One region of the Streptomyces sp. NPDC047974 genome, then DNA from elsewhere that is predicted to be linked to it. Evidence: riboswitches for the same ligand, from Rfam matches in the RefSeq annotation. Region 1 holds a riboswitch; each other region holds the start of a gene.
What was found. Region 1 has a riboswitch for cobalamin ahead of AB0E19_RS00310 (ABC transporter substrate-binding protein). Riboswitches for the same ligand answer to the same signal wherever they lie in the genome.
Positions count from the first base shown of each region.

Region 2: linked by a shared signal. The riboswitch ahead of metE (5-methyltetrahydropteroyltriglutamate--homocysteine S-methyltransferase) and the one ahead of AB0E19_RS00310 (ABC transporter substrate-binding protein) in region 1 are both predicted to bind cobalamin.
Region 3: linked by a shared signal. The riboswitch ahead of cobN (cobaltochelatase subunit CobN) and the one ahead of AB0E19_RS00310 (ABC transporter substrate-binding protein) in region 1 are both predicted to bind cobalamin.

Region 1 covers NZ_JBEZNU010000001.1:62,998-67,121, reverse strand. The annotation lists gene AB0E19_RS00320 (ABC transporter ATP-binding protein) at 1-535, opposite strand, end outside; gene AB0E19_RS00315 (iron ABC transporter permease) at 532-1,617, opposite strand; gene AB0E19_RS00310 (ABC transporter substrate-binding protein) at 1,653-2,669, opposite strand; cobalamin riboswitch at 2,717-2,898, opposite strand; gene AB0E19_RS00305 (TIGR03618 family F420-dependent PPOX class oxidoreductase) at 3,198-3,644, opposite strand.
Region 2 covers NZ_JBEZNU010000016.1:145,848-149,971, reverse strand. The annotation lists gene AB0E19_RS23350 (NADP-dependent oxidoreductase) at 1-338, shown strand, start outside; gene AB0E19_RS23345 (NAD(P)-dependent oxidoreductase) at 369-1,208, shown strand; gene AB0E19_RS23340 (dienelactone hydrolase family protein) at 1,315-2,049, opposite strand; cobalamin riboswitch at 2,264-2,415, shown strand; gene metE (5-methyltetrahydropteroyltriglutamate--homocysteine S-methyltransferase) at 2,598-4,124, shown strand, end outside.
Region 3 covers NZ_JBEZNU010000022.1:89,217-93,340, forward strand. The annotation lists gene cobN (cobaltochelatase subunit CobN) at 1-2,303, opposite strand, end outside; cobalamin riboswitch at 2,343-2,478, opposite strand; gene AB0E19_RS27460 (cobalamin biosynthesis protein CobG) at 2,558-3,856, shown strand; gene AB0E19_RS27465 (precorrin-8X methylmutase) at 3,859-4,124, shown strand, end outside.

The DNA.
Region 1 (4,124 bases):
CCAGCTGGTGGCGGATGTCCAGGTGGTTCGTCGGCTCGTCCAGGACGAGCAGGGACGGTTGCTGGGCGAGGGCGCGGGCGATGAGGACGCGTTGGCGTTCGCCGCCGGAGAGCCGGTCGAAGGGGCGGTGGGCGAGCCCGGAGGCGTCCACCGCGTCCAGGGCCGCACCGATCAGTTCGGCGTCCTCGGGGGTGTCCCCGTCGAGGAGTCGTTTGTGCGGGGTACGGCCCATGGCGACCACCTCACGGACGGAGAGGTCGAAGTCGGCGCCCGACTCCTGCACCACGGCCGCCACGGTGCGGGCCAGTCGCCGCACGGGCAGCGACCAGGCGTCGGCGCCGTCGACACCGATCCGGCCCGCGGCGGGTCGCAGGACGCGGTAGACGGCGCGCAGCAGGCTGGACTTGCCGCTGCCGTTGGGGCCGACGAGGCCGACGACCTCGCCGGGTCGTGCGGTCAGCGAGACGTCCTCGACGAGGCGGCGGGCACCGGCGGTCAGGGTGACGCCGTCGACGACGAGTTCGGTGGCGGTCATGCCCTTCCCCGTTCGGTGGTCCCGCGGGCGTCGCGGCGCATCAGCCACAGGAAGAACGGTCCGCCGCACAAGGCCGTGAGCACACCGACGGGGATCTCCGCCGGCGCGGCGACGACGCGCGCGGCGATGTCGGCCCAGACGAGGAAGACCGCTCCGCCGAGCGCCGCGGTCGGCAGGACGCGGCGGTGGTCGCCGCCTACGGCGAGGCGGACGATGTGCGGCAGCATCAGGCCGACGAAGCCGATCGGTCCGCACGCCGCGACGAGGACGCCGGTGACGAGGGACAGCAGGACGAACATGCGGGCGCGGAAGCGGGCCACGTCCAGGCCCATCGTGGTCGCCGCCTCCTCGCCGGCGAGCAGCAGGTTCAGATGGCGCGCCTGCACGAGGAGGACGGAGATCCCCAGCAGCAGGGCGGCGCCGGGCAGCCACAACGTCCCCCAGCCGACGCCGCCGAGGCCGCCGAGGGTCCAGGCGAGGACCGCGCGGGCCTCGTTGCCCCGGTCGGTGGTGAGCAGCAGCAGGTCCAGTACGGCGGTGAGCACCGCGGCGATGGCCACGCCGGACAGGACCAGCCGTGCCGAGGTGATCCTGCCGCCGGTGCGGGCCGTGGCGTAGACGAGCAGCAGCGCGCCGAGCGCGCCCGCGAACGCGGCGACCGACAGCGACACCGGCCCGAACAGGGTGACCCCGAACACGATCACCACCACGGCGCCCAGGGACGCCCCGGAGGAGACCCCGAGCAGGTAGGGCTCGGCGAGCGGGTTGCGGATCAGGGCCTGCAGGGCCGTGCCCACGACCGCGAGTCCGGCGCCGGCCACGGCGCCGAGCAGGACGCGGGGCGCGCGGACGTCCAGCACGATGGTCTCGCGCGCCCGCGACCAGTCCTGTTCCACCCAGTCGGCGCCCAGCGCGTGCGTCACGATGCCCCACACCTGGCCGGGCGGCACGTGGACCGAGCCGATCGCCAGGCCCGCCATGGCGGAGGCCACCAGCAGGACGGCCAGGACCACGAGGACGACGGAGAGACGGGCCGACCGGGCGGGCCCGGCCCGCCCGTCGTCCCGTTTCCCCGGTCGCACGGCCCGCCCGGGGGCGGCGTCGGTGACCGGGGCCGTCACCGGAAGCTCTCGGGCCGGATGCCACGGGCCAGATCGTCCACCGCGTACGCGGACCGCACGCCGACGAGGGTGGCGGTCAACGGCAGGACGACGAACCGCTTGTTCCTGATGGCGGGCACGTCCTTCAGAGCGGGCTGGGCGAGCAGGAACTCCTTCTTCTGCTCGACGCTTCCGGCGCCCGCGTAGTCGTAGATCGCGACGACCTCCGGCCGGCGTTCGACGACCTGCTCCCAGGAGACGTCGCCGAAGACGTCGTCGAGGTCGGCGAAGACGTTCGTGCCACCGGCCAGCCGGATCAGTTCGGTGCCGAGGCTCTTGCCGCCCGCGGTGAAGGCGGCCTTGTCACCGCTGTCGTACACGAAGACGGGCACCGGGGGCTCGCCCTCGACGGCGGTGGAGGCCTTCGCGACCCGCGCCCGGAGGTCGGAGACCAGCTTGTCCGCGCGGTCGGACACGCCGAAGATCGCGCCGACGGTACGGATCTCCTCGTACGTGTCCTCCATCGTCACCCGCTTCTTCCCGCAGTACTCGCGGTTCAGGTGGGTGTCGACGCCCGCGTCCCGGAACGCCTTGCGGGAGCGGCCCGCCTTCTCGTCGAAGGCGCTGCCGTAGCCGCCGTACACGAGGTCCGGTTCGGCGTCCAGGACGGTCTCGAAGGACGGCTCCCTCTCCGCCAGTTCGGGGATCGACTCGTAGTCCTTCCGTAGTTCGGGCAGGACGGCGGAGTCGGGGAAGGCGGTGCCGACCATGCGGTCCTTCAGCCCCAGGGCGAGCATGAGCTCCGCCGGATGCTGGTGGATGGTGACGACGCGGGCGGGCGCCTTGTCGTACGTGGTCTTCACACCGCAGTTGTCGATGGTGACGGGAAAGCCTCCGCCCGACGGGGACGTGGCCTTCGTGTCCTGGGCCGCGTCCTGCGACGCGCCGCAGCCGGCGGTCAGCAGAGCCGCCGACAGGGCGACGGCCGTGGCCGCGGCGCGCAGGGCACGGCGTCGGCGGGCAGGGGTGAACAGCAGAGAACGGTCGTACAAGTGAAGCCTCCTGGGGAGTCCGCGCTCCTCGGATCGGGCCCGCGACAGGCCAGTGTCCTGACTCCCGGATCGACGCTCCCCTTGCCTTCCCACGCACGGCGCAGTGGCATGCCGAAGGGTGCACTCCCCGGTCACAGTGGCGGGACCGTGCCGGAATCGCACCGGCTTCCTGTCTCCCGTCGCGGTGATGACCTGTTGATCCTACGATCCACCGCGCCCGCGTCAAAAGGGCGTGCGAACTCGGCCGCACGCCCCTCGTGAGCGAACGCCGACCGCCCCGGTGCTCCGCCCTCTGCCGCCCCGCTCCGGAACACCCCTGCTGATGCGGCGGCCAGGTCAGGCGGCGCCCCCCGACGTGGTGGGGGTGGACGCGTCCCCCTTGGGCAAGGTCCTCTGGATCGGCTTCTGTTCGCCGCGCCCGCGGGAACGGCCCGCCGCTCCGGTCACCGCCGACAGGGCTGCGTCCTCCCGCCCGCTGCGGTGGCTACCGGTGTGCGGTGAGCGTGTCGGTCAGGGAGCGGGGACCGGGCCGCCGGGCCGGAAGCGCTCCACCCCGACGACGTGCCGCACCTTGACCGGGCGGACGATGACCGCGACTCGCCGTTCCCCCGGCATGAGCCACTCGTAGCGCTCGCCGCCGAGGTACTTGCGGGCCAGCCGGTCCATCCGCTCGCGCGCTTCCTCGCCCTCGATGAAGCGGGACACCACGCCGTTGATCTGCACCCGGTCGAAGGGATCGGTGGCGTCCGCGTGCGAGAGGTAGACGCGGGGGTCGCGGCGCAGGTTCTCCTCCTTCACCCGGCCCACCGACGTGTTGAACATCAGCTCGCCCTCCCCCTCCAGATCCACCCACATCGGGCTGACCTGCGGAGCCCCGTCGGCGAACACCGTGCCGACGTACCAGATGTTGGGGGCCTGCAGACGGGCGCGGACGGTCTCGTCGAAGGTCGCGGTCATCCGGGGAGAGTACAACCTGGCTCGGGAAGACCACCTGGGGAATCGCGGATTGCGGCACTCGTGGTCACGGCCGACACGTCCCTCGATCCCCCGAGGGCGGCGATCAGGCGTGAGGAGACCCCACTGCCTCGCGCCTTCCAGGCAGGTGCTCAGCGTCCGATCGGACGGCTCACCGACCCTCGCGACGCGGATCTCTGGCGCGGCCAAGCGGCTCTTCCTTCGAGGTCAGGATGATCGAGCCCTCCTCATGGGTCGCGGCGTCGTCGAGGCCGATGCGGCGAGCTGGCCACCCGCACCGCCTCCGATGAGTGCACGAACGGAGCCACCCACTCGGCGAATCGGCACGGAGGGGCTGACATCGGCGTCGTGCGTCGAACACCGACCTCGTCCACCCGTGTGTGTCCTAGGATCCGCGTGAGCAGATCGTGACGGAGCGCAATACGTGAGTGCCAGGCGGGGGTTGGGGCGTTGTCGTCGGTG
Region 2 (4,124 bases), on a different contig from region 1:
GCGACGCCGTCCGGGACGTCGACATGGTGCTCGACCCGCTCTCCGGCGACACCCGCGCCCGCTCCCTCGACGTCCTGCGCCCCGGCGGCGTCCTCGTCTCGATCCTGCCGGGAGGCGACCCCGACGAGGCCGCGAAGGCCGCGGCCCGCGGGGTCCGCGTGGAGTCCCTCCTCGTCGAGGCGGACCACACCGGCATGAACGCCGTCGCGGAACTGGCCGCCTCCGGCGCCCTGCGCGCCCACATCGAGGCCGTCTTCCCGCTCGCCGAGGCGGCCAAGGCACACGCCCTCGGCGAGACGGACCGCACGACCGGCAAGATCGTGCTGACCGTCCCGTAACGGCCGCGGGGATCTTCTAGGCTGGGGCCCATGCGGGTACTCGTCGCGGGCGCCACCGGCGCCGTGGGCCGTCAGCTCGTCCCTCGCCTGGAGGCGGCGGGGCACGAGGTCGTGGGCATCTCCCGGCGCGGTCCGCGCCCGGTGGACGTGCTGGACGCCGGAGCCGTCCTACGGGCGGTGGCCGAGGCCGCGCCCGACGCGGTGGTGCACCAACTCACCGATCTCGGCGGGGCAAACGGCGCCGCGAACGACCGGGTGCGCGTCGAGGGGACACGCAACCTCGTGGACGCGGCCCGGGCGGCGGGCGTCGGCCGCGTCGTCGCGCAGTCGATCAGCTGGGCGTACGCGCCCGGCGACGCGCCCGCCGACGAGTCCGTACCGCTCGACGCGACGCGGGAGCAGCCCCGGGCCCGGATCGTCGCCGGAGTGCGGGCGCTGGAGGCCACGGTGGCCGAACTCCCGACGGCCGTCGTCCTGCGGTACGGGATCCTCTACGGTCCGGGCACCTGGTACGCGCCCGGCGGCGCGGTGGCGGCCGCCCTCGCCGGGGACACCGGGGCCCGCTTCCTGGGCAGCACGGCCGCCGACGCGTCGGTGAGCTCCTTCGTGCACGTCGCGGACGCGGCGGACGCCGCCGTACGAGCCCTGTCCTGGCCCTCCGGCACGTACAACGTCGTGGACGACGAGCCGGCCCCCGCGCACGCCTGGCTGCCGCTGCTCGCGCGGGCACTGGGGGTGCCCGCGCCGGAACGGACCGCGGGCCGGACGCCCTGGGCCCGAGGGGCGCTCAACACCCGGGCCCGCGGTCTCGGTTGGGCTCCCGCCCGGCCGTCCTGGCGGACCGGCTTCGCGGACCAGGGCGACGCGTAGGCCCTCGCCCCCCGGGCGCCCACGGCTCCGGACACCCGGGCCCCGCCACGACGGCGGCGCGCAGTCGCCCCTTCGAGGACGCCCGGTCGTCGGGCACGCCGGGAGACTACGGAGCGTCCGGCCGGACGGGCAGGCACTCGGCGAGCAGGGCGACGATGTCACTCCAGGCCCGCTGTGCGTGCCGCGGGTGATAGCCGACGCCGGGACGCACGGTGTGGTCGACCGGCGGGTGGTGGAAGGCGTGCAGGGCCCCTCCGTAGACCACGAGGCGCCAGTCGACGCCCGCGGCCTCCATCTCCGCGGCGAACGCGTCCCGTTGGGCGGGCGGCATGATCGGGTCTTCCGAGCCGACCCCGGCCCATACCGGGCAGCGAATGCGGGCCGCCTCGCCCGGCCGGCCCGTGATCAGTCCGTTGACCGTCCCGATCGCGCGCAGGTCGACGCCGTCACGGCCGAGTTCGAGGGCGACCGCGCCGCCCGTGCCGTAGCCGACGGCGGCGATCCGGTCGGGGTCCGTCCGTGGTTCGGCACGCAGCACGTCGAGCGCGGCGTGACCGATTCCCCGCATCCGGTCGGGGTCGGCGAGCAGCGGCATGCACCGGGCCAGCATCTCCTCCGGATCGCCCAGATAGCGTCCACCGTGGAGGTCGAAGGCCAGCGCCACGTACCCCAGCTCGGCCAGGGCCTCGGCCCGGCGGCGCTCGACGTCGCCGAGCCCCACCCCCTCGGGTCCGATCAGGACCGCGGGCCGGCGCCCGGCGCCGGCCGGGAGCGCGAGGTGTCCGATCATCGTCAGGTCGTCGGCCGGGTAGGCGACCGTGCGCGTGGTGACCGTCGTCATGTGGCTTGACGGTAATGACCGTTGCGCCCGTTCGGGGGCGTGTTCACCGACGGCAGACAGCGGTCCGTCGGGTCGGGCCCGCGGTGCCGCCCGGGCGCCGGCGGGTGGCTCATGTCACGTCCCACGGGTCGGACATCCGCCGACGGCCGGTGGGGCGGACCCGTAGGGTGGCCCGTGCAGCTGGTTCGCCCCGCACGCCATGCGGGCGCGTCGCAAGAGGGAACCCGGTGGGAATCCGGGACTGCCCCGCAGCGGTGAGCGGGAACGACCGCCGTCATACGCACTGGACCCGACATACCGGGTCTGGGAAGCGACGGCCAGTAGGTGTCCTCCACGAGGAGGGCGTGCCCGCGAGTCCGAAGACCTGCCCGTTGCCCGCACGCGGACCGTTCCGCGCGCGGCCATCCGGTGACCTCGAGGGCGGGTCGGCGCACATATCGGACGGGCGACCGTGCCATGCCGCACCCGCGTACCGTCCGGTCCGTCGCCCCTTCGCGTCCTCGTCCGGTCCCCGGATCTCAGGGATTCATCTCGCGAAGGAGATCTCCGTGACCACGAAGTCCGCAGTCGCGGCAGCACGGGCCACCGTGTACGGCTACCCCCGCCAGGGACGGAACCGCGAACTCAAGAAGGCGATCGAGGGCTACTGGAAGGGCCGGGTCACCGCCGACGCCCTCCGCGCCACCGCCGCCGAGCTCAGGAGTGCGCACTGGCGGCAGCTGGCCGGAGCCGGCATCCACGAAGTGCCCACCGGTGACTTCTCGTACTACGACCACGTCCTCGACACCACGCTCATGGTCGGCGCCGTCCCCGCGCGCCACCGGGAGGCCGTCCACGCCGACGCCCTCGCCGGCTACTTCGCGATGGCCCGCGGCACGCAGGACGTCGCCCCGCTGGAGATGACCAAGTGGTTCGACACGAACTACCACTACCTCGTGCCGGAGTTGGGCCCCGACACGGTCTTCGCGGCGGACTCGGCGAAGCAGGTCACCGAGCTGAAGGAGGCCCTCGCCCTCGGGCTGACGGCCCGCCCCGTGCTGGTCGGTCCGGTCACGTACCTGCTGCTGGCCAAGCCGGCCCCCGGTGTGGCGGCGGACTTCGAGCCCCTGACCCTCCTGGACCGCCTGCTGCCCGTCTACGCCGAGGTCCTCGCCGATCTGAGGGCCGCCGGCGCCGAGTGGGTCCAGCTCGACGAGCCCGCCCTGGTCCAGGACCGCACCCCCGCCGAACTCGACGCCGCCGCCCGCGCCTATCGCGACCTCGGCACCCTCACCGACCGGCCCAGGCTGCTCGTCGCCTCCTACTTCGACCGGCTCGGCGACGCCCTGCCCGTGCTCGCCAAGGCACCGGTCGACGGGCTCGCACTGGACTTCACCGGCCCGGCCGCCGCCAACCTCGACGCGCTGGCCGCCGCGGGCGGCCTCCCCGGCAAGCGGCTGGTCGCCGGCGTGGTCGACGGCCGCAACATCTGGATCAACGACCTGCACCGGTCCCTCACCACCCTGGGCACCCTCCTCGGACTCGCCGGCCAGGTCGACGTCGCCGCCTCGTGCTCCCTGCTCCACGTACCGCTCGACGCGGCGGCCGAGAAGGACGTCGACCCGCAGATCCGGCGCTGGCTGGCCTTCGCGAAGCAGAAGACCTGCGAGATCACGACGCTCGCCACGGGCCTGGCCCGGGGCACCGACGCGATCACCGGCGAGCTGGCGGCCAACCGCGCCGCCCTCGCGTCCCGCGCCAACTCGCCGATCACCCGCGACCCGGCCGTGCGCGCCCGCGCCGAGGCCGTCACCGAGGCGGACGCCCGCCGTCCCCAGCCGTACGCGGAGCGGGCCGCCGCCCAGCGGGCCCACCTCGACCTGCCCCTGCTGCCGACCACCACCATCGGCTCCTTCCCGCAGACCGCCGAACTGCGCGCCGCCCGCGCCGACCTGCGCGCCGGACGCATCGACGCCGCCGGCTACGAGGAGCGCATCCGGGCGGAGATCCGGGACGTGATCTCCTTCCAGGAGAAGACCGGGCTCGACGTGCTGGTGCACGGCGAGCCCGAACGCAACGACATGGTGCAGTACTTC
Region 3 (4,124 bases), on a different contig from region 1:
ACGACCCGCGCCACCGCCCGGGGGTACCAGTCGCCGCCCATCGGCGCGGGCCCCAGGGCCGCCTGGGCGGCGGCCTCGACGGCGTCCACCGACCAGCCGGCGGCCTCCATCGTCTCGACGGCCGTCCGGGCCATCGCCTCGTACCGGTCGGTCTCGGACCGCTGCCGGGCGGCCTCGTCCAGGCCGAGCGCCTCGCGCAGACCGGGCAGCGCCTGCGTGCCGCCCCAGATCTGGCGGGCGCGGAGGATGGAGAGGACCAGGTTGACCCGCTCCGGGCCGGTGGGCGCGCCGCCGAGGACGTGCAGGCCGTCACGGATCTGGGCGTCCTTGACCTCGCACAGCCAGCCGTCGACGTGCAGCAGGAAGTCGTCGAAGCCGTCGTCCTCCGGGCGCTCCTGGAGCCCGAGGTCGTGGTCGAGCTTGGCGGCCTGGATGAGGGTCCAGATCTGGGCGCGGATCGCCGGCAGCTTCGCCGGGTCCATGGAGGAGATCTGCGCGTACTCGTCGAGGAGCTGCTCCAGGCGCGCGATGTCGCCGTACGAGTCGGCGCGGGCCATCGGCGGCACGAGGTGGTCGACGAGGGTGGCGTGGACGCGGCGCTTGGCCTGGGTGCCCTCGCCCGGGTCGTTGACGAGGAACGGGTAGACCAGCGGCAGGTCGCCGAGGGCCGCGTCCGGGCCGCAGGCGGCGGACAGGCCGGCGTTCTTGCCCGGCAGCCACTCCAGGTTGCCGTGCTTGCCGAGGTGGACCATCGCGTCGGCGCCGAAGCCGCCGTCCTCCGCGCGGGCCGCGATCCAGCGGTAGGCGGCCAGGTAGTGGTGGGAGGGCGGCAGGTCGGGGTCGTGGTAGATCGCGATCGGGTTCTCGCCGAAGCCGCGCGGCGGCTGGATGAGGACCAGCAGGTTCCCGCGGCGCAGGGCGGCGAGGACGATGTCGCCCTCCGGGTTCCGGGACCGGTCGAGGAACATCTCGCCGGGCGCGGGGCCCCAGTGCTCCTCGACCTGCTCGCGCAGCTCGGCCGGGAGTTCGGCGTACCAGCGCTTGTAGTCGGCGGCCGGGATGCGGACCGGGTTCTTCGCCAGCTGCTCCTCGGTGAGCCAGTCCTGGTCGTGGCCGCCGGCCTCGATGAGGGCGTGGATCAGCTCGTCGCCGTCGCCGGAGACCAGGCCCGGGAGGTCGGCCTCGGGCCCGAAGTCGTACCCCTCCTCGATCAGCCGGCGCAGCAGGGCGACGGCGGAGGCGGGGGTGGCGAGGCCGACGGCGTTGCCGATGCGGGAGTGCTTGGTCGGGTACGCGGAGAGGACGAGGGCCAGCCGCTTCTCCGGGTTCGGGATGTGCCGGAGACGGGCGTGGCGGACGGCGATGCCGGCGACGCGGGCGGCGCGCTCGGCGTCGGCGACGTACGCGGGCAGGCCGTCGGCGTCGATCTCCTTGAAGGAGAACGGGACGGTGATGAGCCGGCCGTCGAACTCGGGGACGGCGACCTGGCTGGCCGCGTCCAGCGGCGACAGGCCCTCGTCGTTCTCCTCCCAGTTCGCCCGCGAGCCGGTCAGGCACAGCGCTTGGAGGACGGGCACGTCGAGCGCGGCGAGCGCGCCCGCGTCCCACGCCTCCTCGTCGCCGCCGGCCTGCGCCGCGGCCGGCTTGGTGCCGCCGGCGGCGAGGACGGTGGTGACGATGGCGTCGGCGCCGCGGAGCTCGGCGAGCAGCTCCTCCTCGGGGGCCCGCAGCGAGGCCACGTACAGCGGGAGCGCGCGGGCCCCGGCGTCCTCGATCGCTTCGCAGAGGGCGCCGACGAAGGCGGTGTTCCCGCTCATGTGGTGGGCGCGGTAGTAGAGCACGGCGACCGTCGGGCCCTCGGTGACGCGGGCGGTGCGCTCCAGCGGGCCCCAGGTGGGGGCGGCCGCCGGGGCCTCGAAGCCGTGGCCGGTGAGGAGGACGGTGTCGGAGAGGAAGCGGGCCAGCTGCTCCAGGTTGGCGGGGCCGCCGTGCGCGAGGTAGGCGTGCGCCTCGGTGGCGACGCCGACCGGCACCGTGGAGGCACCCATCAGCTGGGCGTCGGGGGCCTGTTCGCCGCTGAGGACGACGACCGGCTTCCCGGTGGCGAGGATCGCGTCGAGCCCCTCCTGCCAGGAGCGGACGCCGCCGAGGAGGCGGACGACGACGAGCTCGGCGCCGTCGAGGAGGCCTTCGAGGTCGCCGAGCGGGAGACGGGAGGGGTTGGCGAAGCGGTACTCCACCGGCCCCCCGGCCGCACGGGCGCTGAGCAGGTCGGTGTCGGAGTGCGACAGCAGCAGGAGCATGGCGAGGCTCAGGCCTTCCTCGGGGTTGTCCGCGCCCCGGGTGGTCGTGGGTCGGCGGGGAGTTCCTGACTCACCCGTACCGATGGCCGGTACGGGCTCACAGTGGCGGGACCGCGCCGGATTCTCACCGGGCTTCCTCCCCGGGGCCCTGGGACCCCATGCCGATCTGCATAGTAAGGCGTGGCGTCGGCGGGCCGGAGGGGGCCCGAGAGTCGGCCGGATCACACTCGGTGGCCGCCCGGTTCCCCGTGGGTATGCTCGCCGCCATGCCGCCGACCCCGCCCCCCTCGCCCGAACCGGGCGAAGCGCCGACAAGGGACCGTGGCGACGCGTGCCCCGGGGCGCTCCGGCTGCACGCCGCCGCCGACGGGCTCCTCGCCCGACTCCGCCTGCCCGCCGGACGCTTGACGTCACGTCAGGTCATGGTCCTGGCCGACGCGGCGGAGTCGCTGGGCGACGGCAGCCTCTCCGTCACCTCGCGCGGCAACGCCGAGCTGCGCGGCCTGCGCGACGGCTGCGGCGCCGGTCTCGCCGCGCTCCTCGCCGACGCGGGCCTGCTGCCCTCCCCCACCCACGAGCGGGTCCGCAACATCGTGGCCTCCCCGGCCGCCGGCCTCGACGGACTCGGCCACGCCGACGTGCAGTTGTGGGCCCGCGCCCTGGACGCCGCGCTCTGCGCGGAGCCCCGCGCGGCGGCCCTCTCCGGCCGCTTCCTCTTCGCCCTCGACGACGGCCGCGGCGACGTCGCGGGCCTCGGCGGCGATGTGACCTTGATCGCAGCACCGGACGGCGCCGCGTTCCTGACGGCGGGCACCGAAACCTTCCGCCTGCCGGGCGCCGGAGCCGGCGGAGCCGGGCACGCGGCAGCAGCCGGGTCCGCCGCCGGAACAGCCGGAACCGCCGTCCGCGCCGCCCTGGCCTGCGCCCTCGCCTTCCTCGACGCCGCCGAGGCCGCCGGCACCGGGGCGTGGCGCCCGCGCGAGCTGCCCGGCGCGCACCTCCCGGACTGGGCCCGCGCCCTGGCCCGCGCGGCGATCACCGCGGAGCCCGTGCCCTCCTTCGCCCCTCCCCCGGCGGCCCTCCCGCCCGCACCCGGTCCGCTCGGCGACCACGCCCTGCACGTCCTCGCCCCCCTCGGCCGGCTGACCGCCGGGCAGCTGCGGGCGCTCGGCGCGGGCGCGGACGAGGTGCGGCTCACCCCCTGGCGCGGGGTCGTCGTGGCGGGCCCGGCCCCGGACCTGCTCCCCGCCCTCGCCGCGCACGGCCTGGTCACCGGCCCGGCCGACCCCCGCACCGGCGTCACCGCCTGCACCGGCACGCCCGGCTGCGCCAAGTCCCTCGCCGACGTGCGGGCGGACGCGGCGCGCGCGCCCGGCGGGCCGCTGCCCGTGCACTACTCCGGCTGCGCGCGCCGCTGCGGACATCCGCACGGCACCCGGATCGAGGTCACCGCCCTCGGCCCCGACACGTATCTGCTGGACGGCGTCCCCGTCCCCCGTACCGCCCTGGCCGAGGCCGTCGCGGCGGCCCGTACGACACCGATGGAGAGCTGAGGATGTACGAGTACGAGAAGGACGGCGCCGAGATCTACCGCCGCTCCTTCGCCACGATCCGCGCCGAGGCCGACCTCGGCGGGCTGCCCGACGACCTCGCCACGGTCGTCGTCCGCATGATCCACGCCTGCGGCATGACGGACCTCGTCCGGGACGTCGCGTACTCCCCCGGGGTCGTCGCGAGCGCCCGCGCCGCGCTCCGGGCGGGCGCCCCCATCCTCTGCGACGCGCAGATGGTCGCCTCCGGCGTCACCCGCAAGCGGCTGCC